Regions from separate parts of the Halomonas saccharevitans genome, predicted to be linked through region 3. Evidence: riboswitches for the same ligand, from Rfam matches in the RefSeq annotation. Region 3 holds a riboswitch; each other region holds the start of a gene.
The links. A riboswitch is a leader RNA that binds a small molecule or an ion and turns the genes downstream of it on or off. The one in region 3 is predicted to bind thiamine pyrophosphate.
Positions count from the first base shown of each region.

Region 1: linked by a shared signal. The riboswitch ahead of thiO (glycine oxidase ThiO) and the one ahead of RSO68_RS08555 (sodium:solute symporter) in region 3 are both predicted to bind thiamine pyrophosphate.
Region 2: linked by a shared signal. The riboswitch ahead of thiM (hydroxyethylthiazole kinase) and the one ahead of RSO68_RS08555 (sodium:solute symporter) in region 3 are both predicted to bind thiamine pyrophosphate.
Region 4: linked by a shared signal. The riboswitch ahead of RSO68_RS04070 (sodium:solute symporter family transporter) and the one ahead of RSO68_RS08555 (sodium:solute symporter) in region 3 are both predicted to bind thiamine pyrophosphate.

Region 1 covers NZ_JAVXUR010000001.1:63,909-70,975, reverse strand. The annotation lists gene rnt (ribonuclease T) at 1-622, shown strand, start outside; gene grxD (Grx4 family monothiol glutaredoxin) at 716-1,066, opposite strand; gene argF (ornithine carbamoyltransferase) at 1,241-2,161, shown strand; gene RSO68_RS00365 (hypothetical protein) at 2,260-2,565, shown strand; TPP riboswitch at 2,682-2,804, shown strand; gene thiO (glycine oxidase ThiO) at 2,867-3,967, shown strand; gene thiS (sulfur carrier protein ThiS) at 3,964-4,173, shown strand; gene RSO68_RS00350 (thiazole synthase) at 4,173-4,973, shown strand; gene RSO68_RS00345 (alcohol dehydrogenase catalytic domain-containing protein) at 5,117-6,253, shown strand; gene RSO68_RS00340 (proline racemase family protein) at 6,250-7,067, shown strand, end outside.
Region 2 covers NZ_JAVXUR010000002.1:460,046-467,112, reverse strand. The annotation lists gene RSO68_RS07620 (response regulator transcription factor) at 1-384, shown strand, start outside; gene RSO68_RS07615 (ATP-binding protein) at 381-1,769, shown strand; gene RSO68_RS07610 (CopG family transcriptional regulator) at 1,842-2,036, opposite strand; gene dauA (C4-dicarboxylic acid transporter DauA) at 2,182-3,924, shown strand; gene RSO68_RS07600 (hypothetical protein) at 4,046-4,312, shown strand; TPP riboswitch at 4,354-4,454, shown strand; gene thiM (hydroxyethylthiazole kinase) at 4,492-5,298, shown strand; gene thiE (thiamine phosphate synthase) at 5,288-5,902, shown strand; gene RSO68_RS07585 (metal ABC transporter solute-binding protein, Zn/Mn family) at 5,986-7,067, opposite strand, start outside.
Region 3 covers NZ_JAVXUR010000003.1:105,527-112,593, reverse strand. The annotation lists gene ilvD (dihydroxy-acid dehydratase) at 1-737, opposite strand, end outside; gene RSO68_RS08560 (hypothetical protein) at 730-2,358, opposite strand; gene RSO68_RS08555 (sodium:solute symporter) at 2,427-3,815, opposite strand; TPP riboswitch at 3,805-3,924, opposite strand; gene RSO68_RS08550 (hypothetical protein) at 4,038-4,712, shown strand; gene RSO68_RS08545 (HNH endonuclease) at 4,709-5,482, opposite strand; gene RSO68_RS08540 (peroxidase-related enzyme) at 5,549-6,136, opposite strand; gene RSO68_RS08535 (CoA-acylating methylmalonate-semialdehyde dehydrogenase) at 6,287-7,067, opposite strand, start outside.
Region 4 covers NZ_JAVXUR010000001.1:872,041-879,107, forward strand. The annotation lists gene RSO68_RS04050 (nitroreductase family protein) at 1-254, opposite strand, end outside; gene queF (NADPH-dependent 7-cyano-7-deazaguanine reductase QueF) at 539-1,375, opposite strand; gene RSO68_RS04060 (ABC transporter permease) at 1,381-2,154, opposite strand; gene RSO68_RS04065 (ABC transporter ATP-binding protein) at 2,151-3,092, opposite strand; TPP riboswitch at 3,553-3,672, shown strand; gene RSO68_RS04070 (sodium:solute symporter family transporter) at 3,756-5,198, shown strand; gene RSO68_RS04075 (LLM class flavin-dependent oxidoreductase) at 5,287-6,609, opposite strand; gene RSO68_RS04080 (3-oxoacyl-ACP reductase) at 6,606-7,067, opposite strand, start outside.

The sequences.
Region 1 (7,067 bases), on a different contig from region 3:
CAGCTTCCTGCCCGTGGTGGTGGACCTGGAAACCGGCGGCTTCAACGCGCAAGGCGATGCGATCCTGGAGATCGCCGCGGTAACCCTGACCATGGACCCGGAAGGCAACCTGCTGCCCGATGCCACCTATGCCTACCATGTCACGCCCTTCGCCGGGGCCAACGTGGAACAGTCGGCACTGGACTTCACCGGCATCCGCCTCGATGACCCGCTGCGCCAGCAAGTCGCGATCAGCGAGGCCGAGGCGCTGGGCGAAATCTTCCGCCCGGTGCGCAAGGCCATCAAGTCCCACGGCTGCACCCGCGCCGTGCTGGTCGGCCACAACGCGGCCTTTGATCACGGCTTTTTGAACGCGGCGGTGGCGCGCTGCGGCATCAAGCGCAATCCCTTCCACCCCTTCTCGAGCTTCGATACCGCGTCGCTCGCCGGCCTGGTCTACGGCCAGACCGTGCTGGCCCGCGCCTGCCGCGCCGCCGGCATCGAGTTCGACAACAGCGCCGCTCACTCGGCCCGCTACGATACCGAGCGCACCGCCGAGCTGTTCTGCGCCATGGTCAATCGCTACAAGGACCTGGGCGGCTGGGACCTGGCGCAGCGCGAGCAGGGCATGGAAGAGGCCTGAACGCCCGTATGCCCCGAGACGCCTACCAACGAAAACCCCCGCCGGCGCTGGCCGACGGGGGTTTTGTCATGCTGCGCGGCGCGCAGGCGGCCCTCAGGCCTGGGCGTCGCCCTCGCCTTCCTGGGCGCGCGCGGCCGCGGCCTTGACCAGGGTCTCCAGCTCGCCGGACTGATGCATTTCGGCGACGATGTCGCAGCCGCCCACGAGCTCGCCCTCGACCCACAGCTGCGGGAAGGTCGGCCAGTTGGCGACCTTGGGCAGCTCGGCGCGGATGTCCGGGTTGTCCAGCACGTTGACGAAGGCGAAGCGCTCGCCGCAGGCCATCAGGGCCTGGACGGTCTGTGCGGAGAAACCGCACTGCGGCAGCTGGGGCGTGCCCTTCATGTAGATCAGGATCGGGTTCTCGCCGATCTGGCGCTGAATGTTCTCGACGGTAGTGCTCATGACGTCTCCCTTACTCGTTTACTGGACTCGCCTGCCGGGCGACCCGGGGGGATTCGGGCAATACCCGACCGCGCGGGTCGGCCTTGTGGATGCAGCCATTCTACTGATGCCGGGCGCGTTGCGCATCCCCCGTGGGCTGGCTAGGATGGTCGTTTTTCCCCGTGGAGCGACCCCATGGCCATCCGCCATTTCCTCACCCTGCTCGATCTCAGTCCGGACGAGCTGCGCTACCTGATCCAGCGCGCCATCTCGATCAAGAATGGCCTGAAGACCCACGGGCCCACCTATACCCCCTTCGCCAACCGCACCCTGGCGATGATCTTCGAGAAATCCTCGACGCGCACCCGGGTCTCCTTCGAGACCGCCATGGCGCAGTTCGGCGGCCACGCGCTGTTTCTGTCGTCGCGCGACACCCAGCTCGGCCGCGGCGAGCCGATCGGCGACACCGCCCGCGTGCTCTCGGAGATGGTCGATGCGGTGATGATCCGCACCTTCTCCCACCAGGGCCTAGAGCAGTTCGCCTCGGCAAGCTCGGTGCCGGTGATCAATGCCCTGACCGACGACTACCACCCCTGCCAGCTGCTGGCCGACGTGATGACCTGGACCGAGCTGCGCGGCAGCGTCAAGGATCGCACTGCGGTATGGATCGGGGACGGCAACAACATGTGCCACTCCTGGATCAACGCTGCCCGACAGTTCGACTTCCGGCTGCGCATCTGCTGCCCCGAGGGCTATGAGCCCCGCCAGGACATCCTCGACGCCGCCGGCGACCGGGTCAGCATCGTGCGCGACCCGCATGCCGCCGTGGCCGACGCCGACCTGATCACCACCGACGTCTGGGCCTCCATGGGCCAGGAAGAAGAGCAGGCCAAGCGCGAGGCGGACTTCGCCGGCCTGCAGGTCACCGAGGCGCTGCTCGATCACGCCCGGGAAGACGCCCTCTTCCTCCACTGCCTGCCCGCCCACCGCGGCGAGGAGATCAGCGAGACCCTGCTCGACGACCCGCGCGCCGTGGTCTGGCAGGAGGCGGGCAACCGCCTGCACGCTCAGAAGGCGCTGATCGAGTTCCTGCTGTTGGGACACGTGGACAGCTGACGGAGACGCGGCGGAGGCCACCTTATACCTTGGTATGACATCGACCTTCGTCGCATGTATAATGCGCCGCAGCAATCCCGTTCAGGAGATGCGGCAGCATGAATCATTCCCACCCCAGTCACAGCGGCATGCAGCGCAGCCTGCGTCAGTGCCTCTCCCACATGGCCGCCATGCTCTATCGCCACGGCCATGTGCTCGAGACCGTCACCGTCAGCCATCGCGGCCTCGATCGCCAGGCCCTGAAGACCCTGGGAGCGGCCACCAGCGACTGGGCGCCCTGCCAGACGATCCTTGAGAACAGCCAGGCCGCCACCTGGAACGACCAGCAGCGCCTGGTGCTCACCGGCCTCGGCCGCGAGCTGCTGTTCGACATGTTCGGCGAAGGGGCCGCCGACTGCGCCTGAGCCCGATGCCGGGCTAGCGTATCGGGACCAGCCTCAAGACCAGACCTGAAGACCAGCCCTGGAAAATGCCCGGGCGCGCCCTCGATTGCGCGCCCGGGCATTTTTGGTTACGTTGTGACGACTTGTCGGGGAGCCCCGGTACGCTCATGGAGACGTGCACGGGGGCTGAGATCGGTACGGCCGAACCCGTTGAACCTGATCAGGTTGATGCCTGCGGAGGGAACAAGCTGTCGTCTCGCCCAGCAGCCCCCTTTCGTCATCCAGCCTGTTCCTCCACGTCTTCTGCTGGATGGACAACGCCATGACACACCCCACCGATAGAACCATCGCCGTGGCCGGCGCCGGCCTGCTGGGCCGACTGGTCGCCTGGCAACTCCTGCGCGACGGCCATGCCGTCACCCTCTTTGATGCCGGCGACCTGGAGCACCCCGCCGCTGCAGCCTGGACGGCGGCCGGCATGGTGGCGCCACTGTGCGAGACCGCGGTCTCCGAGCGCAGCGTCTTTGACATGGGGCGCTTCGCGCTGGCCCAGTGGCCGCGCTGGCTCGACGCTCTCAATGCCGGCGACCTGTGGCATCACCAGGGCAGCCTGATGGTGGCGCACGCCCAGGACATGGGGGAGCTCACCCAGTTTCGTCGCGACCTCACCCACGTACTTGGTGAGGAGCCGCCCTGCCAGTCGCTCGACGACGCCGAGATCCACCGCCTGGAGCCCGACCTGGCGGCGGGCTTTCGACAGGGCCTCTACCTGCCGGGCGAGGCTCACCTGGACAATCGCGCCCTGCTCGAGCGCCTGCTGACCGAGATTCGCCGCCTGGGTGGCACCTGCCATGCCCACTGCCCGGTGGACACCTTCCCCGGCGAGATCGAGACCCGCGACGGCCGGCATGCCTTCGATCTGGTCATCGACTGTCGCGGCACCGGCGCCCGCCAGCATCACGCCAGCCTGCGCGGGGTGCGCGGCGAGACGCTGCACGTGCAGACGTCGGAGCTCCGCCTCACCCGCCCGGTGCGCCTGATGCATCCGCGCTACCAGCTCTACGTGGTGCCCAAGCCCGACCAGCGCTTCGTCATCGGGGCCACCCAGATCGAGAGCGAGGACCGCTCGCCAGTCTCTCTGCAGTCTTCCCTGGAGCTGGGCAGCGCCCTCTACACCCTGTCGCCGGCCTTCGCCGAGGCACGCATCCTGGAGCAGGGCGTCAACCTGCGCCCCGCCTTCCGGGACAACCTTCCCCATGTCACCCAGCGTGACGGCCTGATCACCGCCAACGGCCTGTTCCGCCACGGCTATCTGCTGGCACCGGCGGTCGCCTGCCACCTGCTGGCCACTATCCGCGGCCGGGGCAAGCAGCCCTTCGCCGAGACCCTGACGGGACATCCGCCCCAGGAGAGCGCTGCATGAACGAGATCACCCTGAGCCTCAACGACGAAACCACCCGCCTGCCGACCGATACGGCGCTGGCAGATGCCCTGGACACCTGGCACTACACCGAGCGGCGCGTCGCCGTGGCGATCAACGGCGAGTTCGTGCCCCGCTCGGCCTACGCCGAGCGGGTCCTTAAAGACCGCGATCGCATCGATATCGTGGCCCCGGTGGGAGGCGGCTGATGAACGCATTACACGACGACACCCTGACGCTCTACGACGAGACCTTCTCCAGCCGCTTCCTGCTTGGCACGGCCCTCTACTCGTCGCCCGCGGTGATGCAGGAGTCCATCCAGGCCGCCGGCTGCGACATGGTGACCCTGGGGCTGCGCCGCCAGAATCCCGCCGAGGGCGACGGCGACGCCTTCTGGCAGATCCTGCGCGACAGCGGCTGTCGGCTGCTGCCCAACACCGCCGGCTGCCGCTCGGCCCGGGAGGCCATCACCCTGGCCCAGATGTCCCGGGAGATGTTCGACACGCCCTGGATCAAGGTCGAGGTGATCGGCGACGACTACAACCTGCAACCGGACCCCTTCGGCCTGCTGGAGGCTTGCCGGACGCTGATCGACGACGGCTTCAAGGTGCTGCCCTACTGCACCGACGACCTGGTGCTCTGTCAGCGGCTGCGCGACGCGGGCTGCCAGGCGCTGATGCCCTGGGGCGCGCCCATCGGCACCGGCCGCGGCCTGATGAATCGCTACGCCCTTCAGACCCTGCGCCAGCGCCTGGACGTGCCGCTGATCATCGACGCCGGCCTCGGCGCCCCCTCCCAGGCCGCCGAGGCCATGGAGATGGGCTTCGACGGCGTGCTGCTCAACACCGCCGTGGCCAAGGCCCACCGACCGGCGCTGATGGCCGAGGCCTTCGCCGAGGCGATCATCGCCGGGCGCAAGGCGTATCGCGCCGGGCTGATGCAGCAGCGCCAGACCGCCAGCCCGAGCACGCCGACCGTCGGGCAGCCGTTCTGGCATAGCGGCGGCTGACGGATACCACCGGGCCACCGACACACCGACCCGCGCAGCGGCCGAAAGGGATGACGCCGGGTCGGGGAAGTCTGCTATCGTCGAGTCGAATCGACAGCGATGACAGGAGGCACCCCGTGAGCAGCGAACGCGTTCCCGAGACCATGGCGGCCATGCTGCTGACCGGGCATGGCGACGTCGACCGCCTGGCCTATCGCACCGACGTTCCCGTGCCGGCCCCGGCTCGCGGCGAGGTGCTGGTGAAGGTCACGGCGACGGCCAAGAACAATACCGACCGCAAGGCCCGCGAGGGCCTCTACCCCACCAGGGACAAGGGCGAGGTGACCTCCTTCGCCATGGGCGGCTCCCCCACCCTGACCTTCCCGCGCATCCAGGGGGCCGACGTGGCCGGGCGCGTCGTCGCCGTAGGCGAGGGCGTACCGGCCTCGCGCCTCGGCGAGCGCGGCCTGCTCGACTTCAACCTCTACCCCGATGGACGCCGCGACCTCAACCTCATGCCGGACTACTACGGCCACGGCGCCGACGGCGGCTTCGCCGAGTACATCGCCGTGCCGGCGGACCAGTTCCAACACGTGCCCAACCCCGAACTCGCCGATGCCGAGCTCGCCGCCATGGGCATGTGCTCCTACCAGACCGCCTACCACATGATGACCTCGGCTCGCGTCGCCGCCGGCGAGCGGGTGCTGGTCACCGGCGCCAGCGGCGGCGTGGGCACGGCGCTGATCCAGCTGTGCCGGATCGTCGGCGCCATCCCCTATGCGGTGAGCCAGCTCGACAAGGCCGACGCCCTCCTCGCACTCGGCGCCGAGGCGGTCATCGATCGCGGCGACCTGCCGAGCTTCGTCGATCGCGTGCTCGAGGCCACCGAGGGCGCGCCCATCGATGCGGTGATGGACCTGGTGGGCGGCGAGATGACCGGCCGCTTCATCGACACCATGATCGTCGACATGGCCAGACGCGCGAGCTATCCGCGGCTCTCCATCGCCGGCGCCAGCGGCGGCAACGTAAGCGAGCTGATGTGGACGCGCATCTATCTCTATCAGGTGCAGATATTCGGCGTCTCCCACGGCACCCGCGAGGAGGCCGAGCAGCTGATGGCCTGGATACGCGACGGCCGGCTCAAGCCGGTGCTCCACGCCGCCTTCAAGCTCTCCGAGCTGCACGCCGCCGAGCGTTACTTCGTCAACCGCGGCAGCGGCTACCTGGGCAAGATCGTGATCGTGCCGGATGCCGAATGGGCCGAACATGGTGCGCGCTTCGCGCTCGAGGAACCCGCATGAGCCAGCCACTGACCCTGCAACTGATCGATACCCACGCCGGCGGCGACGTCAGCCGCATCGTCGTCGGCGGCATCGCGCCGCTGCCCGGCGCCACCGTCCGCGACCAGATGCACTACCTGCGCGACGACGCCGATGGCCTGCGCCGCCTGCTGCTGGAGGAGCCCTACGGCATCCCCGAGATGTCAGTGGACCTGCTCGTCCCCCCCAGCGACCCCAGGGCTGCCGCGGGCTACATCATCATGGAGGTGATGGGCTATCCGATCTATTCCGGCTCCAACACCATCTGCACCGCCACCGCGGTGCTGGAGAGCGGCCTGGTGGCCAAAGTGGAGGGACGCCAGCAGTTCACGCTCGAGTCCCCGGCGGGACTGGTGCAGATCGAGGCGCTGGTCGAGAACGGCGTGGTGGAGGCGATCACCTGCGCGGGACTGCCGAGCTATATCGATACCTACCGCGCCAGCCTCCACGTGCCCGGGCTCGGCGACGTGACCTACAGCGTGGCCTACAGCGGCGGCTTCTATGCCCTGGTGGACGCCACGGAGCTCGGCTTCTCGCTGGTGCGTAAGGAGGAGCGGGCCCTGGCCGACTGCGCTCACCGGATCGTCGAGGCGATCCAGGCCGAGCGCGGCTTCTCGCACTACACCCTGGGCGACGTGGGCCCCCTGCCCTTCCTGCACTTCATGGGGCCCGTCGAGCAGGTCGCGGACGGCTACTATCGATCCCGCTCGACCACCTACGTGCATCCGGGCGTGATCTGTCGCAGTACCACCGGCACCGGCACCTCGGCGCGCCTGGCGCTGATGCACCACGAAGG
Region 2 (7,067 bases), on a different contig from region 3:
GCCGACGACTACCTGATCAAGCCCTTCCAGGTCGACGAGCTCAAGGCGCGCCTGAGGGCCCTGCTGCGCCGCAGCCAGGGACAGGCCAGCAGCGTGCTCGAGGCGCGCGGCATCCGCCTCGACCCCGCCACCCACAGCGTCAGCTGCCGGGAAACGCCCGTGCCGCTGTCGCGGCGCGAATTCGCCCTGCTGCAGGAGTTCCTCAGCCATCCGGGGCGGGTCTTCACCCGCGACACCCTGACCCGCCTGGTCTATGGCTGGGACGAGGAGGTGGAGAGCAACGCCATCGAGGTCCACGTGCACCACCTGCGCCGCAAGCTCTTCCCCGAGCTGATCCGCACCGTGCGCGGCATCGGCTACGTGATGGACAAGCCCTCCTCATGACCTCGATTCGCCGCCGCACCCTGGGCGTGGTGCTGCTGGTATTCGGCCTGAGCATGCTGGTGATCGGGCTGACCAGCTATCGCGACGCCGCCCACGAGGTGGAGGAGCTCTTCGATGCCAGGCTCGCCCAGAACGCGCGGCTGCTGGAGGGGCTGGTGGGCGCTCCGCTCCCCGAGGATCAGCGCCGTGAACTGCTGGCCAGCATCGGCACCGCGCTGCAGCGCGGTGACGATACACTGGGCCCAGTGGTGCGCCACCCCTACGAGAGCAAGCTGATCTTCCAGGCCTGGGGTGGCGAGACCCTGCTGCTGCGCTCTGCCGAGGCCCCCGAGGCCCCGCTCACGACGCTGCGCAACGGCTTCGGCAGCGCGCGCCTCGATGACTACGAGTGGCGGGTCTTCGCCCTGGACGCCCCGGGCAGCCCGCGGCGGGTGCTGGTGGCGGAGCGCGAGGACGTGCGCGGCGAGCTGGTCACCGCCATCGCCCTGCGCACCCTGATGCCGGACCTGCTGGGGCTGCCGGTACTGGGCCTGCTGCTGTGGTGGGCCATCGGCTGGGGCCTGCGGCCGCTGTCGCAGCTGGCCGAGCAGATCCGCAGCCGCAACCCCCAGAACCTGCAGCCGTTGATCATGCACCGGCTGCCCCGTGAACTGGAGACCATCGCCGGCGCCCTCAACCGGCTGCTCGAGCGGATCCGCACCCTGCGCGCCCGGGAGCAGCGCTTCATCGCCGACGCCGCCCATGAACTGCGCACGCCGCTGGCCGTGCTCGACCTGCACGCCCAGAACGCCCTGGCCGCCGACGATCCCGAGGATCGTCGCGAGGCGCTGGACAAGCTGCGCGGCGGCGTGGCCCGCGCCACGCGGATGGTCTCGCAGCTGCTCACCCTGGCCCGCCTCGAGCCCGAGCAGGAGGGCAATGGCCAGGGGCGCGAGATCGCGCTGCTGCCCGAGGTGCGCGAGGCGCTGGCCAAGCTGATGCCGCTGGCCGTGGAGGGTCGCCAGGAGCTGCAGCTGGAGGCCAACGAGGCGTCGGACTGGCGGCTGGAGGTGGAGCCCGGCGCCATCGATACACTGCTGCAGAACCTGGTCGGCAACGCCCTGCAGCACTCGCCGACAGGGGCCCTGATCCGCATCGTGCTCACCGCCGAGCATGACGCCGTGACGATCGACGTGGAGGATCAGGGACCCGGCATCCCGGCAAACGAACGCCATCAGGTGCTGGAACGCTTCCACCGTGGCGGCCCGGGCGCCGGGGCCGGCCTGGGGCTCTCCATCGTCGACCGCCTGCTGCAGCGCCACCACGGCCGGCTGCGGCTCGGCGACGCCCCGGGCGGCGGCCTGAGCGTCACGGTTACGCTGCCGAGAACGCAAGGCGGGACGTAACGCCGCCGCCCTGGGTCGCTGGCGGCGCCGAGCCCACGACGACGGTCGATCGAGGTGCCGCTGGTCGGGGCCTCAGGTCTTCTCGGACGCGCGCCCGGCCAGGTCAGGACGCGTCTCGTAGGCCACGTCATGATCGCTCAGATAGTCGCGGATCAACTGCCTCACCACCTGGGAAGGCGTCAGGTCCTGGGCCGCACACAGCTGCTCGAAGGCGCGCTTCTTGTGCGGGTCGATCAGCAGGGTCAGGCGTGCCGTCTTCTTTTCCATGACAATTCTCCAGAGCATTACCATCAAATGTTAATGCTCGCCGCCTTGCGGGGCAACGGCGCTGACGCCTTTGTCGACAATGCTAATGACATGTTAATGTCGTTAACATGCCTGATCGGCTCGACCTTCAAGGAGGATCCTCAGCATGGCACGCCACCGACCGTCCCTTCCCGGCATCGCTACCGGCCTGCGCGCGGCCTGGCGAGACGGCTACGGCCTGGACGACCTGCGCCGCGACATCCTGGCCGGACTGACCGTCGGCACCGTGGCCGTGCCTCTCTCCATGGCGCTGGCGATCGCGACCGGCGTTCCTCCCCAGCACGGGCTCTACACCGCGATCGTCGCCGGCGTGCTCATCGCGCTGACCGGCGGCTCACGCTTCAATGTCTCGGGCCCGACGGCGGCCTTCGTGGTCATCCTCTTCCCCATCGTCCAGCAGTACGGACTGGGCGGCCTGCTGATCGCCTCGATGATGGCCGGCATGATCCTGGTCGTCCTCGGCATCACCGGCATGGGTCGCCTGATCCAGTACGTGCCCTACCCGGTGGTACTCGGCTTCACGGCGGGGATCGCGGTGGTGATCGCGGTGCTTCAGCTGCCCGATTTCCTGGGCCTCGAGGTCGGCCAGCTGGGCGAGCATTTCATCGACAACCTCGGGCAGATCGCGATCTCGTTGCCGACCGTGGAGCCTATCGAGCTGGGGGTCGGCCTCTTCGCCCTGGGGGTCATGCTGCTCTGGCCGCGCCTGGGGCTGCCGCTGCCCGCGCCGCTGGTGGGCCTGGTCGCCGGTGCCCTGGCCGCCTTCGCCATCAACCACTGGCTGGCCGGGTCGGGCGCGGAGGTGGAGACCATCGCCTCACGCTTCACCTGGGAGGCCCAGGGCGAGACGGGCAGCGGCATTCCTCCCATCGCACCGAGCTTCATCGCGCCCTGGCGGCTGCCCGGTGCGGATGGCGAGCCGCTGGCGGTGGATTTCGCGCTGATTCGCGCCCTGCTGGGCCCTGCCTTCGCCATCGCCCTGCTGGGGGCGATCGAGTCGCTGCTGTGCGCGGTGGTCTCGGATGGTCTGACCCGGACCCGGCACGACCCCAACGCCGAGCTGATCGGCCAGGGGCTCGGCAACCTCGTAGCGCCACTGTTCGGCGGCATCACCGCCACGGCGGCCATCGCCCGCACCGCCACCAGCATCAGAAGCGGCGCCCGCTCGCCGATCGCGGCGGTGGTCCACGCCCTGGCGGTGCTGCTGGCGGTAGTGGCCCTGGCGGACCTGCTGGGACGGGTGCCGATGGCCGCCCTGGCGGCGCTGCTGTTCATCGTCGCCTGGAACATGAGCGAGGCCCGACACGTTCTGCACACCCTGCGCTCGGCCCCGCCGGGGGACGTGGCCATTCTCGTGACCTGCTTCACCCTGACCGTGCTCTTCGACATGGTGCTGGCGGTGGCCATGGGCATGGGGCTCGCCGCCGCGCTGTTCATCCGGCGCATGGCGCTGCTGACCGAGACCCAGCGCGTCGACGGCGAGCCCCATGCCAGCATCGGCGTACTACCCGACGAGATCGCCCTCTACGACATCAATGGTCCGCTGTTCTTCGGCGCCGCCGAGAAGGCGCTCACCTCGCTGCACCGGGTGGACCCGAAGGTGCGGGTGGTCATTCTCGACATGCACGACGTGCCGAGCATGGATGGCACCGCCATCGTCGCTCTAAAGGCGCTGATCGACACGATGCACCGTGAGGGGGTCGCCCTGGTGCTGGTCGGCCTGCCGACACGGATCCTCGTCAAGCTGCGCCGTGCGGGCATTCGCCGGGCGGCCGGGCGGCTGAGCTGGTGCAGGGAGCTGCAGCACGCCCGAAGGTCGGCCCAGCGCTGGCTCGACCGAGCCGCCTGACGCGCGAACGCCCCCTGACACGCACTGGTCATCTCTTCTTAAGCGGTCGTTAAGACGCCCCCCGTAGCGTCAGGGGGGCTGGGGCCGATGTTCGGCCCGGCCACCCCCAGGAGACACGACCATGCAAACGATCACCCAGAATGCCATCCCGGTGAGCCCGCGACAGGCCGGCCAACTGATCGTCGCGGGCCTGCTGCTGCTGATCCTCGGCGCGCTGCTGATCGGCTGGCAGCCGGTAGCCGTGCCCCTCGAAGTGGTCGCCCTGGGGGCGTCGGGCCTGGTGCTGATGACGCCGGGCATGAGCCGGCAGCATGAGGTCATGGAGGCCCTCTACAGCCTGACCCTGGCCAGCCTGATCACCCTGGCCGGCATTCAGCTGCTGGCCTGATGCGCGGCCTTTACAGTCGCGCGGACGACAAGGATAGTGGGGCCTGACGACGGGGGCGCCGCGGCGAGCAGGCCGCAGCTGAGATGCACCCTTGGAACCTGACCCGGACAATGCCGGCGTAGGGAGTCGTGCAGCGCCGGCCTCCCGTCGACCTGCACCTCCCCCGCCGGGGAGGCCCCATGCACCACATCGATCCCGCCGCGCACCTGGCCCGGGTGCGCGAGATCCGCCCGCTGGTCCACAACATCACCAACCATGTCGCCATGAACAGCATGGCCAACGTGCTGCTGGCGATCGGCGCCTCGCCGGCCATGGTCCACGCCCGCGAGGAGGCCGCCGAGTTCACCGCTCTGGCCGGCGCCCTGACGATCAACATCGGCACCCTCTCGCCCCACTGGGTCGAGGCCATGGAGGCCGCCGCGCTGGCGGCCGGAGAGACGGGGCGCCCCTGGGTGCTGGATCCGGTGGCGGTGGGCGCCACGCGCTATCGCCGCGAGACCGGCGCGCGACTGCTGGCGCTCTCGCCGACCGTGATCCGCGGCAACGCCTCGGAGATCATCGCCCTGGCGGGCGGCGCCGGCGGCGGACGCGGCGTGGACAGCACCGACCCCGCCGAGGCGGCCCTCGCGGCCGCCCGTCGCCTGGCCGAGCGCACCGGCGGCGTGGTGGCCGTCACCGGCGAGGTGGACCTGGTCACCGACGGCCGGCGACTCGCCCGGGTGCACGGCGGCCACCCGCTGATGCCCCGAGTCACCACCCTGGGCTGCGCGCTGACCGGCGTGGTGGCGGCCTTCCTGGCCGGCGCCGACGACTCCTTCGAGGCGACGACGGCGGCGCTGGCCGGCTACGCCGTGGCCGGCGAGCTCGCCGGCGAGGTGGCACGCGGCCCCGGCAGCTTCGCGGTCGCCTTCCTCGATGCCCTCTATCACCTGGATACCGAGGCCCTCACCGAGCGGGCCCAACTGGAGGTTGCCGATGCACCCTGATCTCTCGCTCTATCTCGTCACCGACGGCGGACTCTGCGCCGATCATGGCCTGGAGGAGACCGTGGTCGCCGCGGTCCGGGGCGGCGTGACCCTGGTGCAGCTGCGGGACAAGCACGCCACTGATGCCGAGATGATCGACCAGGCCCGCCGCCTCAAGGCGGCGCTCGAGGGCACCGGCGTGGCGCTGATCATCAACGACCGGCTGGAGGTGGCGCTCGCCTCGGGTGCCGACGGGCTGCACATCGGCCAGGACGACGGCGACGTGGCCCGGGCCCGGGCCGCACTCGGCCCCCAGGCGATCCTAGGGCTCTCGGTGCAGACCCACGAGCAGCTCGCCCGCCTCGACACGAGCGCCCTGGACTACCTCGGCCTGGGTCCGGTGTTCGCCACCCCCAGCAAGCACGACCACGCCGAGCCGCTGGGCTTCGACGGCCTGGCCGCCCTGGTGGCGGCGAGCCCGCTGCCGAGCGTGGCCATCGGCGGGCTCAAGGTCGAGCATGCCGAGGCGGTGCGCCAGGCGGGCGCCGGTGGCCTGGCGGTGATCTCCGCCATCTGCGGCACCCCGGACCCCGAGGCCGCCGCCCGCGCCTTCCCGCGCCGCTGACGACGCACCCCATATGATGATGTGCCCCTTCAGCATGACGCCCCTCTCGGGGAGGGGCGTCGTCGTGACGAGGGGCAGGCAAATCAGTGCGCCAGCATGTCCCGCACGATGCCGTCACCGTCCAGGTGCGAGGGATAGTAGGTCGGCCAGTGCACGACCTCCTCCAGCAGTGCCTCACGATCGTCACCACAGTAGAGGTGGAAGTGGTCCGCGTCGGTCGGGGTGATAGCATGGTCGCTGAACTGGATATAGCGCGGTAGCGCATCGCCGCCGGCTTCGAGCTCGAAGACGTATCTCACGCCTCGATTGCCGGCTGCGTAGGTCAGAACCTCGTAGCCGTCGTACGCGTAGTCGCCGGACCTCGCCTGGCCATTCTCGTGGAAGGTGACGGAATTCCCGTCGATCACGAGGCGATCGACGTCAGTCCGATAGCCCCTGTCGTAGTACTGCTTGATCTCTTCGGCCGTTTTCTCGGCGCTCCGCTCTGCCTTGTGGGCCTGCACCTCATCGAGGGTGCCATCCTGCAGGTAGGGGTAGAGCGACTGCCAGTCGCCTGCCCAGTCTGACAGTGACCGGTCCTCGATCTGGCTGTCCTCGAAATACCCGGCGTAGACGTCCTCATCATGGTCGTGCGCATGGTCGTGGTCGTGATCATGACTGTGGTCGCTGGGCGATACCTCGTTGGCGGCGCAGCGCGTCACGCCCTCGGCCAGCCCACGCAGCAGCTGTGAATAGAGGCCGGCCCCGAGCGGCAGATCGACGCCCAGGGGATCGATGACGATCGAGGTCTCGACCTCGGTGCCCTCGAACACGCTCTCGACCAGCGCCGGGTTGTATTGCGGCTCGCGGAACACGCATTGCACACCGAGCTCGGCGACGCGTTCCTGGATCTCGCGGACGCGTGCCGGGCTCGGGTCGGAGGCATCGCCCAGGGAGATTGCCCCGGCCGCCGGCACGTCGAAGCGGTTCTCGAAGTACTGATAGGCATCGTGGAAGACGATGAAACGCGTTCCACGGTCATCCGCGAGGTGGTCGTCCAGTTCGTCGATCAGGGCCTCCAGCTCGGCCTGCCCCTCGGCCGCATTCCGACGATAGGTGTCGGCGTTGCCGGGGTCGAGATCGGCCAGCGACCCGGCGATGGCCTCGAGCCAGGCCTGGGCATTCA
Region 3 (7,067 bases):
AGCAGCGCGAGCACCGCCTTGCCGGCGGCATGACAGTCGTCGCGCTTGTCGCGGGAGACGGCGTTCTGCGCCGAGCTGCCCGGCAGGCTCATGCCCAGCGCCTCGATGGCCGAGGCCATGGTGTTGGCGGTGTACATGCCACCGCAGGAGCCGGGACCGGGAATCGCCGTCTCCTCGATCTGCTTCACCTCGATCAGGTCCATGTCGCCGCGGGAGTGGGCGCCCATGGCCTCGAACACCGAGACGATGTCGGTGTGGCCCTCGCCCGGCAGGATGGTGCCGCCGTAGACGAAGACGCTGGGGCGATCGAGGCGCGCCAGCCCCATCAAACAGCCCGGCATGTTCTTGTCGCAGCCGCCGATGGCCACCAGGCCATCGAAGCCCTCACAGCCGGCCACCGTCTCGATGGAATCGGCGATCACCTCCCGGGACACCAGCGAGTACTTCATGCCCTCGGTGCCGTTGGCGATGCCGTCGGAGATGGTGATGGTGTTGAAGATCACCCCCTTGCCGCCGGCCGCATCGGCGCCGTCGCTGGCCCGGCGAGCCAGCTCGTCGATGTGGCTGTTGCAGGGGGTGAGGTTGCTCCAGGTCGAGGCGATGCCCACCTGGGGCTTGGCGAAGTCGGCGTCGGTGAAGCCCACCGCCCGGAGCATGGCGCGGCTGGCGGACTTGCCGACGCCGTCCACGACCGGGGCGGAATGGCGGCGACGGGGATCGTCAGGCGTGTCACTCATGGTCGGATATCCTCTTGTCGTATCGGGGTTCCCCCCGGGGGTGGTCATGGGGCTCGGCAGCGTCACTCGACGCGGCGAAGGACGAGGCCGGCCGCGCGAAGGCCACTTCGAACAGCCGAGGGTCATCGAAGTGGCGCCGGCCAACGAAAACGGTGGCATGGGTTCCCCACTGGCGCATGGCGCCGGGGCTCAGGATGCCCGATGGCCACAGCAGGAATCGCTCGAGGCGCCCAGTATGCGACACCAGACCCTCCGGACCATAGAGGCTGCGCCGTCCGCCCCCGGGCAGCGCCAGGGATCGCCGGCCATGGTCGGGCGGCGAGGACACCGCCTTGAGCGCGTAGCGGCGCGCCTCGGCTACGTCGACGCCGGGGTCCGCCACGCCCAGGTGCTCCACGTAATGGCTGACGGCGGCGACGCGCACCGCGAGCCGCTGCCCCGACGCCATGCGGGGAGCCTCGATGGGCGTCAGCGGCGCCTCGCGCAGGTCCGCGTCCGCGGCCACCGCGACGCGCTCGAGGGGCGGTACGGGAAAGAAGAGATGATAGCAGCCGCAGGGATGGATGCTGTCGTGGATCAGCGCTCGCCCCCGCTCGTCGAGGGTGACGCGCCACACCAGGCCATCGAGGCGGCCGCCGAGCAGGTCCAGCGCGCCCTGCCGTGGGCGCGCCGGGAACCACAGGGTGTAGACCAGCTGGGGCAGCAGCTCGCCCTCGAAGCGGGTATGGCTCAATCGCACGTCGGCCACGGGACGGTTGGTGTCGACGAGCGGCAAGGGGCCTTCGGGCCCGGCAAACCAGTAGGGCGCGCCGAACCGGTCGTCATGCCCCTGGGTCTCGACGAGAAACACCGGGGCATGATGCGCCGCCAGGCGCAGCAGCGCCTGGCGATCGAGCTCGACGAAGCCGAGCGGGCTTCGTGGCGCCTCGCGCAGCCACCGCGCCGCGACGGCGGCATCAAGGAGCTCGCCGGTGGGCGGCGCATAGCGCACCAGGGGCGCCTCGGCCGGCAGCGTCGCGAACGGTGCCTCGAAGGTGTCCAGATAGTCCGCCTTCCAGCGGTTGTAACCGAGGGCAAGACCGAGGCGCGTCAGGGGATAGAGCCCCAGTGCCCGGCGCCAGGTCAGGTAGTGGTCGGGGGCCTCGACCGCCGAGCGCAGCCGCTCGCGGGCCGGTCCGGCGCCCTGCTCGGCCAGCAGCTCACGCTCCATCAGGCGCGTGGCGCAGGCATTGAGGGCCGGGGCTGCGCCGGGAGTTGACGACAGCGCCTCCCGCTGGGACGCCGGCAGGTTGGCCGCCTCGATGGCGCGCGCCTCGCCGTCCAACTCGCGCATCCGGGTCACCCAGTCGGCGAAGGCCGCGGGGCTGTCGAGCTCGTCATCGAAGCTGGCCAGCAGGCGGTCGACACGCAGGTAGGGGAAGCCGGCGACCCGCGCCGCCCCGGCATCGGCCACCCCGGCCTCGGTCACGGCCGCATCGAAGGCCGCCAGCTGCACCAGGCAGCGGGTGTCGCGCGGGTCGCGGTCGGCCAGCTCCGCACGCCAATCGGGACCGGCGGCACAGCCCGCCAGCAGCCCGAACAGCACGAGCGCCCCTAGGCGCAGCGGTGACCAGACGGGCATGGGGCGTTTCCTCGAGAACGCGGATCGACCCTCTCAGGGTGGGCGCCCTCCCGCGAAGTGGCAACGTCTCAGGCAGCACGCGCCCTTCTCGCCGGCCGGAGCCCGGCGATCAGCAGGCTGACCAGGCTCGAGAGCAGCAGCGCGCCGAGAAACGGCGGCAGGGTCGGAATGCTGCCGGGGAAGCTCGCCGCCAGCACGCCGGCCGCGAGGCTGCCCTGGGCCACCCAGCCCGGCAGGATGGCGCCGAGCATGCCCGACACGCCGCCGGCCACCGCAGCGGTGGCGCTCATCCGCGACCAGAGGCCCAGCAGCACCGGCACCACGATGGCCGCGCAGAGCAGGTCGGCGATCAGGAACAGGCGCAGCACCGAGAGCCCCTGCAGCGCCACGATCACCACCGGCACCATCAGCGCCACGGTGGCCAGGCGCGCCGCGCCGATGGAGAGGCCGCGCCGACCGGACCCCGCCACCACCAGAGAGGCGATGCCGTTCTGCAGGGTATCCACGCTGGAGGCCACCAGGGTGACCGCCAGCACCAGCGCCGGCAGCGCCAGCCATCCCGGCGCCTCGGTGAGCAGCGCGAAGAAGGGAATCGGCGGTTCGCCCAGCGCCACGCCGGCCATGGCGGCCAGCATGCCGAGCCCGCCGATCACCATCACCACCAGCACGGTGATGCCGCCGCCGAGCCAGGCGCCGCGGCCCAGGGCACGGTCGTCCCGGGCCGCCCATACCCGCTGCCAGTAGCCCTGATGGAAGAGGTTCGCCGCCGTCACCGCGATCACCAGGGTTAGCGCCACGGCGAGGGCGTCACCGGCCGGGATCGACGGCAGGGCCGCCGCCACCGGCATCTCGGGCAGGCGCGCAAGCGCCACCCCGCCGACCAGCGCCAGCAGGGCGACCAGCAGCCAGGCCTGCCAGCGGTCGGTGGCAAGGCTCGCCCGCAGCCCGCCCACTGCCGTGTAGAGCAGCGTGGAGATCGCCACGCCGATCACCACCAGCGCCGGTGGCACCTCGGAGAGCAGCGCGGTGATGGCCCCGACGGCGGTCAGCTCCGCGGCCAGGAAGCAGGCCATGTAGAGCACGGAGACCAGCGACACCCAGCGCCGCACCCCGGCCCCGTAGCAGGCCTCGGCGAACTCGCCGATGCTGCGCCCCTCCGGCAGGTGGCGGCGGATCGCCGGGCCATAGAGTCCCAGCACGATGAACGGCAACGCCGAGCCGACGGCATAGCCGGCCAGCGCCAGCGGGCCGACGAAGGCGCCGATCTCGGGGGGCGCGAAGAGGATCCAGGCGCCCATCCCCGAGGCAAGGAAGGAGAGCCCCAGGGTCGAGGCACTCTGGGAGTTGCGCGCGGTGACGTAGTCGTCGAGGGGGCCATCGGCCCGGCGGGCCTTGAGGCCCAGGAAGGCAAAGCAAAGCAGCGCCGCGCCGAGCACGGCAGACGTCAGGACAGGCATGTCGCACTTCCTCCGCCGGTGTGAACCGGATCAGGTTCCAGGGTCAGCGCCATGCGCTCTCTCAGCCCCGGCCGACGCGTGCGGCGGCGAGACTCCCCTGGCGACAGTGAATGGATTGTGGGATCGCGTCTCAAGCCGGCGCCATAACGGCCGATAGACACAGGATCGAGGGGCATCATAACGTCGCCCCACCGTGACGACCACCCGTGCCGGAGCCCCGAGATGCCCTACACCGAAGCCAAGGAACACGCCCCCGGGCGCCTGCACGGGATCTTCGTCGATCCCTACAGCGCCTTCGACAACGCCGCCACCGAGCGCCTGCTGCACCTGCGCATGGCGAGCGAGGCGCTGATCCTGGCACCGATGCGCGAGGGCCGGCTGGTGCTGCGCGTCATCCACGGCTGGCAGAACGGCAGCTTCGAGCCCGCCGAGCTCTGCCACAGCGACCATCGACTGGACTCCTTGGCGGCGCTACGCCGGGTGACCGACGACTATCGCCAGGCCTTCGAGGGTGGGCAGCCGCTGCCGTGCGACGGCACCGGGCTCTTGGCCGATCCCCTGGCCCGGGCCATCGCCGCCGCCGAGGCCGAGGGCCAGGCCCTCGACGAGGAGACCCGCACTATCCCCGCGCGCTGGCCCGCCTTCCGACAGGGCCTGACCCTCTACACCTTCTTCAAGGTCTACCACCGCCTCACCTATAGCGAAGACGACGCCTACCGTTCGATCCTCTGCCAGACGCCCCAGGGGCCCCGCGAGATCCACGAGTTCCACCTCGAGGAGGGCGAGTTCGCCGTGGTGGCGCCCCGCGAGAATGAGGACGGCGACAGCGTGCTGCTGCTGCACGAGAGCCAGCTGACGCCGGTGCTGCAGCTATTGGAGGCGGGTCACGGCGCTTAACGCCGGAAGCACTCGCGGTAGTGCCAGGCGAGATAGTCGCGGTTGGGAAACGCCGAGACTGTGAGATCCAGCGGCTGGCCATCGAGATCGCACAGTTGGCGCTTGAGCCGCCCGCTTGCTCCGGTGCTCATCAGCTCCGGCGCGATGCGGATGCGCCCCTGATCATCGATGGCCAACAGGCCACCGTCGAAGGCGCGATCATGCAGGGCATTCAGGCACAGGCCATTGGCGGGATCCAGACGCGATGCGGGACGCGTGCGCCAGGGGACGATGTGGCTGGCCATCAGCAGGTCCTCGTGACGCAGTCCCGTGATGACACAGCGCGTGTCATAGCGAATCATCACGGCCTTGCGGAATAGCGACTGCCCCACCCGCTGTTTCTGAAGGCGCCTCACGTCCTGGCCGGAGTAGTCCGTCTCGCCCGACGATGGCTCGGCTGCGAATGCCGGATCCTCGTCGCTAACGAGCGTCCAGGCCTGCTCGCATTCGCTCGATACGGTTTCCGGGTCGGTGATGAAGCGCTGCCAGAGCACGCGATCCTTCTGCGAAGCGCCTGGGAGCCCCTTCTTGCCCAGCGCCAGCACCTCGGGGTCGAGGCTCGCATAGTTGGTGAGCTTCATCGCCACGGAGTTGGCCGAGCGCCCCAGGCGTTCGGCCAAACCAACGACTTCAGGGCGTCCACTGTGAAGCTGTCCAAACGTCAGTCGGCAGTAGAGCGATAGCGCCAGCAAACGCTCGTGATCCGTCCATGCCTTTCTTTCCGCTGCCATGCGGCCTCCGAATGTTGGATGCCAACAGCCTACGCCGGCGCATTCACGGCGACCACGTCGGTCGGATCACTTCTCCCGCGGCACCCGCCCCATCAGGTAGAACTCCTCGTTGGGCGGGGTGCCGGTCAGGGTGACCAGGCGATTGGAGAGGCCGAAGAAGGCGGTGATGGCGCCGATGTCCCAGATGTCGTCATGGGTGAAGCCGGCCGTTTTCAGGCGCGCCTCCCACTCGTCGGTGAGTTCCCCCACCTCCAGGCCGCAGTAGAGAGCGAAATCCAGCATCACGCGGTGGCGCTCGCTGATCGGCGCGGTGCGGTGATTGATGGCCACCTGGTCGGCAAGCAGCGGGTCCTTGCTGTAGATGCGCACCAGGGCGCCGTGGGCCACCACGCAGTAGAGGCAGCGATTGCGGGCGCTGGTAGCCACCACGATCATCTCCTTCTCGGCCTTGGTGAGGGTGTCGGACTCCCGCTCCATCAGGGCGTCGTGGTAGGCGAAGAAGGCCCGAAACTCGGCCGGACGGTGGGCCAGCATCAGGAAGACGTTGGGCACGAAGCCGGCCTTGTCCTGCACCGCCAGCATGGTGTCGCGGATGTCGTCGGGCAGGTCGTGGATCGATTCGGGGATGGGGAAACGGCTGATCGGTGCGGACATGGTGGCTCCTGGCGCTGTGGTTGTTGTTGTCCTGAAACTCCAGTTAACGTCAACGTAAACGCAGTGTCTACCCGTCCTTGGTGGCCCCAAGCGACAGCGGCCCCGCCTCTCTCGAGACGGGGCCGCCGATGGCCGTTGAGCGGGGTGCGGTCAGCCCAGCGAGATGGTGCTGTTGATGCCGCTGGAGACGTTCTCCGGCTCGAACCAGCGCGCGGTGACGGTCTTGGTCTGGGTCCAGAAGCTGATCGCCTGCTTGCCGTTGGGGCCCAGGTCGCCGAGCTTGGAGCCGCGTGAGCCGGTGAAGCTGAAGTAGGCGACCGGCACCGGGATCGGCACGTTGATGCCCACCTGGCCGACGTCGATGTCGCTCTCGAAGCGTCGCGCCACCCAACCGGAGTTGGTGAAGATCGAGGTGCCGTTGCCGTTGGGGTTGGCGTTGACGAACGCGATCGCCTCGTCGAGGGTCTCGACGCCGACCACGCAGAGCACCGGCCCGAAGATCTCCTCGCGGTAGATGGTCATCTCAGTGGTCACGTCGCTGAACAGGGTCGGGCCGACGAAGTTGCCGTTCGGATAGCCTTCCACCTCACAGCCGCGGCCGTCGACCAGCAGCTTGGCGCCCTCCTGCTCGCCGGTGGCGATCAGGCGCTCCACGCGCTCCTTGGCCTGGGGCGAGACCAGCGGGCCGAGGTCGGCGTCCGCCTGGGTGCCAGGACCGACCTTCATGTTGCGGGCGCCCTCGGCGATGTCCTCGAGCCACTCGCGGGCCTCACCCACCAGCACCACCACGGAGTTCGCCATGCAGCGCTGTCCGGCGGCGCCGAAGGCGGAGCCCAGCAGGTTGTTGATGGCCTGGCTGCGGTTGGCGTCCGGCATCACCACGCAGTGGTTCTTGGCGCCCATCATCGCCTGCATGCGCTTGCCGGCGGCG
Region 4 (7,067 bases), on a different contig from region 3:
GGCTTCTTGCGGGCCGCGTTGAGGGTGGCGTCACTGGCGTGGGGGTCCTCGCGGAACTCGGCCTCGGCGAACAGCTCGCCGAGGCGCGAGAGGCCCTCGCCGGAGAACTCGATGAAGCGCCAGGGGCGCAGCTCCTTGTGGTCCGGCGCGCGCAGGGCCGCCCGGTAGATCGCCTCGAGCTGTTCGGGGTTCGGCGGCGGGCCCATCAGCTTGCCCATGGAACTGCGTTCGTGCAGCAGCGTCAGCGCGTCCATTGAGTCTCTCCCTTGGGTTTTTCAGACGAGAATCTTTCTCGTCACTCTATCAGCTGCCCGGGCGACTGTCGTGCCGGCGCCCTCCTCGTTAGGGCTATCGCAGATAGATACATCGCTCGGGGCTGATCTGGGAGCAAGCCTGTGAGGAGGCGCTGTGAACCCTTCCTTGGGCGCTACCGACGCCATCCCTGGCGTAGGATCTCCTCGTCAGATTGCCCCCAGCGCCCCTCGGCTTTCGTAACTGCGATAGCCCTGCCCGCCTCGTGCCTCTCTGCTGCGCGTCCTTATTGCCGAGAGAGCCGCAGCGGCTCGGGAGGCCGCTCGCCGGGGGTGGCGCGCCAGGGGCTGATGTCGAGCCCGCCGCGGCGCACGTAGCGCGCCAGCACCATCAGCCGCTCCGGCCGGGCGCGGGCCATCAGGTCGGTGAAGATGTGCTCCACGCAGTGCTCGTGGAAGTCCTGGTGCTGGCGATAGCCGATCAGGTAGCGCAGCAGCCCCTCGCGGTCGAGCCTGGGGCCGCGGTAGCGGATCAGCACGCTGCCCCAGTCGGGCTGGCCGGTGACCGGGCAGTTGGACTTGAGCAGGTGGGAATAGAGCGTCTCCTCGACGATCTCCTCCCCCGCCGTGAGGTGCTCGGCGCTCGGGGTGTAGTCGGTGACCTCGATGTCGAGATCGTCCAGGCACTCGCCGGGCAGGCGCTTCACCGCCAGTGCGGCGTCGTTCACGTCGAGCAGCTCGACGGAGACGGGCGCGCCGGCCGCCTGAGCCAGGTCGCGCAGCAGGGTATCGATCACCGCCTGGCGGCTCTCGAAACGGGTCTGGTTGAAGCCGTTGAGGTAGAGCTTCCAGGACTTGGACTCGATCAGGTAGGGCGACTCGGCCGGCAGGCGAAAGCGCGCCACGGCGACCAGCGGCTTGCCCCGGGCGTTGAGCCAGGAGACCTCGAAGGCATGCCACTCGTCCTCGCCGACGAAGGGCAAGGGGCCTTCCTCGATGCCCAGCGGCGCGCGGTTGGCGGCCCGGGGAATGGGATAGAGCAGCCCGGCATCGTAGTGCTCGGGATAGGCGGACTCACGCCCCAGCGGGGCGTGGGTGAGGGTGTCGGGTCGATGTTGGGTCATGTCTGTCAGCTCCTGATGCCCTTGCCATGCTTCAGCATCCACAGCGCGACGCCGTAGAGCACGCTGATGAAGGCCAGCACGGCCGCCAGCGCCCAGCCCACCGGGATGTCGGAGACCCCGAGGAAGCCGTAGCGGAAGACGTTGACCATGTAGAGGATGGGATTGAGCATCGAGACGCCCTGCCAGAAGTCCGGCAGCAGCGAGATCGAGTAGAAGACGCCGCCCAGGTAGGTCAGCGGCGTCAGCACGAAGGTCGGCACGATGGAGATGTCGTCGAACTTCTTGCCCAGCAGGGCGTTGATGAAGCCGCCGATGGCGAACAGCGCCGCGGTCAGCACCACCACGAAGACCGTGAGCAGCGGGTGGGCCACCTCGATGCGGGTGAAGAACAGCGACACCCCGGTGACGATCAGCCCCACGCCCAGGCCCCGGGCCATGCCGCCGAGCACGAAGCCGGAGAGGATCACCCAGTTGGGCATCGGCGAGACCATCATCTCCTCGATGGAGCGCTGGAACTTGTTGGAGAAGAAGGATGACGCCACGTTGGAGTAGCTGTTGGTGATCACCGCCATCATGATCAGCCCGGGGACGATGAAGTCCATGTAGCTGTAGCCGTCCATCTCGCCGATCCGCGAGCCGATCAGGTTGCCGAAGATGATGAAATACATCGTCATGGTGATCGACGGCGGGAGCAGGGTCTGCGGCCAGATTCGCGTGAAGCGCTTGATTTCCTTGTGAACCAGGGTCCATAGAGCGATGGCGATCTGCTGGGGATTCATGGGCGCGCCTCCTTCTGCTGGTCGTCTTCCACCATGGAGACGAACATCTCCTCCAGGCGATTGGCGCGGTTGCGCATCGACATCACCTGCATGCCCTGCTCGCTGAGCGCTGCGAAGACGTCGTTGAGCCGCTGGCCGCGGTGCACCACCACCGCCAGCTGGGCATCGTCCACCCGGCTGATCTCGAAGCCCTCGACCTCGGGGGCCGCCTCTACCGGATGGGCAAGATCGAGCAGGAAGGTCTCGGTATCGAGCTCGGCGAGCAGCTCGCGCACGCTGGTGTCGCGCACGATCTCGCCGTGGTTGATGATGCCCACGCGGCGACAGAGGCTCTCGGCCTCCTCGAGATAGTGGGTGGTGAGGATGATGGTGACACCCTCCTCCCGGTTGATGCGGCGCATGTACTCCCACATGCTGCGGCGCAGCTCGATGTCGACCCCGGCGGTGGGCTCATCGAGGATCAAGAGCTTGGGGCGATGCATCAGCGCCCGGGCGATCATCAGCCGGCGCTTCATGCCGCCAGAGAGCATCCGTGCGGGGCCGTTGCGCTTGTCCCAGAGGCTCAGGTCGCGCAGCAGCTGTTCGGCGCGGGGCAGCGCCTCGCGCCGCGACATCCCGTAGTAGCCCGCCTGGGCCAGCACGATGTCGATGACCTTCTCGAACTGGCTGAAGTTGAACTCCTGGGGCACCACGCCGAGGTGGTACTTGGCCCGGGCGAAGTCGGTGTCGACGTCGATGCCGAAGATCGTGATCTTCCCCGCGGTCTTCTGCACCAGCGAGCAGACCACGCCCAGGGTGGTCGACTTGCCGGCGCCGTTGGGGCCCAGCAGGGCGTAGAAGTCGCCCTGGGCGACGTCGAGGTCGATGCCCTTGAGGGCCTCGAAGCCATTGCCGTAGACCTTGGTCAGGCCACGGATGGACAGAGCCGGTTCGGCCATGAAAGATCCCGTACAGAAGATGAATGGGGTGCCGCGGCGGCACGCGCCGGAAAAAACCCGCTCGCGTCCCGGCACACGGGGCGCTGAGATGGGGGCGCCACGGCGCAATTCAAGCCGCCGCCCCTCCGCCGCAGGGCTATTGCAGTTGGCGTTATCGCTCGGGGCTGATCCGTCGACAGGTCCCGAAGTGTCGGACCAACGAGGGGGCGCTGTGAACCCCTCCCTGGGCGCTACCGACGCCATCCCTGGCGTAGGACCCCCTCTTCGACCTGTCCTCGGCGCCCCTCGCCAGATCCAACCTGCCTTCCGCCGCTCGAGCCGAACATCAGGCAGCGACCGGTGCCTGCCCGCCCCTAGCGGCCTACCATCTTACGCCACCGACGTGACAGTTCGCATGCTCATCGTTGCCGCGGGCGCCGCGGGCCGTGTTGACCCCGTGACGCCGGGGCCCTAGGCTGGAGCGCATTCCTGGGGGAGTCCTCGCGGACTGAGATTCCGGCAGCGTGCCTCGCGGCACGCCCGGTAACCCTTCGAACCTGATCCGGATCATGCCGGCGAAGGGAAGGAAGTGCCGTTCGGCCACGCTTCTCACCCAACGCAACCGCGTCCTCTCGTAGCGACGCTCGGCATCACGCCGGGCCATTCCATGCTAGGGAGAACGTCATGCTGTCGACCGCCCACGCCTTCTGGTGGCTCATCGCCTTCGCGGCGCTCTTTGCCGTGCCGGGCCTGCTCTATGCCCGCCGCCACCACGAGAGCCTCGAAGACTTCATCATCGCCCGCAACAGCCAGAGCGCCACCGCCACGGTGCTGACCCTGATGGCCTCGACGCTGGGCACCTGGATCCTGTTCGGCCCCGCCCAGGCGGCCACCTGGGGGGGCCTGGGCGCCATCGCCGGCTATGCGCTCGGTTCGCTGGCCCCCAGGCTGGTGATGATTCCGCTGGGGCGGCGCCTGCGCCAGCTCTCGCCGGGCGGTCACTCGCTCACCGAATTCGTGATGAGCCGCTACGGGCGCCCCATGTACGCCTTCACCCTGGTGATCATGCTGTTCTATCTCTTCATCTCGCTGGCCGCGGGGATCACCGCCATCGCCAAGATGGTCGGGCTGCTGGCGCCGGTCCCGCTCTGGGCGACCAGCTCGGTGGTGATGGCCGCCACCCTGCTCTACACCCTCTACGGTGGCCTGCGCGCCTCGATCTTCACCGACAAGGTGCAGATGATCGTGATCCTGCCGCTGCTCGCAGTGCTGCTAATCGTCGGCTGGCAGGCCGCCGGCGGCCTCGAACCCACCCTCGCCGGGCTCGAGGCGACGGCGCCGCAGCTGCTGGACGTCACCGACCTGGGCGGCCTCAAGGCCGGCCTCACCTTCTTTTTGGCCGTGATGCTGACCGGGCTCTTCTACCAGGGCAACTGGCAGCGCGTCTATGCCGCCCAGAGCAACCGCGCCGTAAGCCTGGGCTTCCTGCTCGGCGGCCTTCTGAGCGCGCCGATGATCTTCGTGATGGGCCTGTTCGGCCTGGCGTTCGTGGGACTGGGGCTGCCCGGCGACGGCTCGGTCGCGCTGTTCAGCGTGCTGCTCGCCGACATCCCGGGCTGGTTCGCGGTGGGGCTGATCTTCCTGGGCCTGGCGCTGGTGATGAGCAGCGCCGACACCACCATCAGCGCCGCCTCGAGCATGATCGCCGTGGACGGCGGGCGCCTGCTGCCCGGCGCCAGCGGCCCGCGGCTGATGCGCCTGTCGCGCTGGCTGATCCTGCTGCTGGCACTGCCGGTGACATTCGTGGCCGCCCAGGGCTACAGCGTGCTGTATCTCTTCCTGCTGGCCGACCTGCTGTGCTGCGCGGCGGCCTTCCCGGTGTTCTTCGGGCTGTTCAACCGCCGCTTCGACGGGCGCGCCGCGGTGCTGGCCACCCTCAGCGGCCTGGTCGCCGGCCTCACCCTCTTCCCGGCGCCGGGCGACGCCCTGACCACCCTGATGGAGTCCTTCCTGCTCGCCACCTTCATGCCGGTCGTGACGGGCCTGGCACTGCTGGCGCTGCTGCCGGCCAAGCAGCGCTTCGACTTCGCGGTGCTGAGCGCCGGCGCGCGACGCTTCGAGGGCTGAGCGCCGGCCGGCCGCCCTATTCATGAGCGACACGAAAACGCCCCTCACGGAGGGGCGTTTCGCGTTCTGGGGCTCGCTACTGATAGCGCTAAGAGTGTCGCCCCTCCGGGCGTTCGAGGCCGAAGTGGCCGCGCAGCGTGGTGGTGGTGTACGCCTCGCGGAACAGCCCGCGGCGCTGCAGTTCCGGCACTACCTGGTCGACGAAGTCATCGATCCCGCCGGGCAGCGACGGCGGCATCAGGTTGAAGCCGTCCGCGCCGCGGCCGCGGAACCAGCGTTCCATCTCGTCGGCGATGCTCTCCGGGGTGCCGATCATGGTGCAGTGGCCGCCGCCGGCGGCGAGGCGCCCGAGCAGCTGGCGCAGGGTCGGCCGCTCGGTCTCGATGATACGCAGGATGGTGGCGTAGCGCCCCTGGGGGCCGCGGAACTCGGCGAGCGGCGGCAGCGACGGCACCGGCGCATCGAGCGCCCAGTCGCTGCAGTCCTGCTCGATGAAGAGTTCCAGCTGGCGCAGCGAGGCCGCCACCGGCAGGCACTCATCCAGCGCCCGCTGCTTGGCCCGGGCCTCCTCCATGGTGGAGCCCACATAGGTGACGAGCCCCGGCAGGATCGGCACCGGCGCGCTGCGCCCGGCCGCCGCCACCCGATCCTTGATGTCCCGGTAGTAGCCCTGGGCGGTTTCCAGGTCGTAGGCGACCGCGTAGATCGCCTCGGCGTAGCGCGCCGCCAGGTCGCGCCCCTGGGAGGAGGCGCCCGCCTGCACCAGCACCGGATGGCCCTGGGGCGGGCGCGGCAGGTTCAGGGGCCCGTCGACCAGGAAGTGCTCGCCGTGGTGGTCGATCCGGCGCACCTTGTCCGGATCAGCGTAGCGGCCCTGGCGGTCGCGCTCGATGGCGTCGTCGGACCAGCTGTCCCACAGCGCCAGCACCGTCTGCACGAACTCCTCGGCGCGCGCATAGCGCTCGGCATGGGCCGGCATGGCCGGGTAGCCGTGATTGCGCGCCTCGCTGTCGAACATCGAGGTCACCACGTTCCAGCCCACGCGCCCGCCGGAGATGTGATCCAGCGAGCCCACCAGCCGGGCCGCGTGGAAAGGCGTGTAGAAGGTGCTCGAGAGCGTGCTGATCAGGCCGATGTGCCGGGTGGCCCGGCTCATGGCGGAGAGCGCGGTCAGCGGTTCGAGGTGCCAGTTGAAGCCGTCCTCCACGCTGCCGGCGCTCATGCCGTCGGCGAAGAACACCGCGTCGAGCTTGCCGCGCTCGGCGGTGCGGGCCAGCGACTCGTAGTAGGCGATGTCGCCGAGCCGTTCGGCGCTGGAGTCGGGATGGCGCCAGGCCGCGCGATGGTGGCCACAGCCCATCACGAACAGGTTGAGGTGCAGTCTCTCGTCGGGGTTGCGCGGCCTCATCATCCCTTCACCAGTCCGCCGTCGACGATCAGGTTCTGGCCGGTGACCGCCCTCGCCCAGGGCGAGGCGAAGAACAGCGCCGCGTCGGCGAACTCCTCCGGCGTGGTCACCCGGCGCAGCGGAGTATTCTGCGCGATCAGGTCGAAGACCGCCTCCGGGGTCGCGCTGGACGCATCGGTGGTGCGCAACAGCCCGCCGGAGACCATGTTCACGGTGATGCCGTCGGGCCCCAGGTCGTTGGAGAGCGTGCGGGTCAGCGAGAGCAGCGCGGCCTTGCCGGCGGTGTAGTCGTGATAGGGCACGACGGGGTTCTGGAAGAGATTGGTGCCGACGTTGATGATGCGCCCGCCACCCTGCTCGCGCATGCCGGCAAGCGCCGCCTGGATGGTGTTCAGCGCGCCCCGGTTGACGCCCTCGAGCTGCTGCTGGAGGTGCGCCCAGTCCAGGGCATCGGCGTCGGG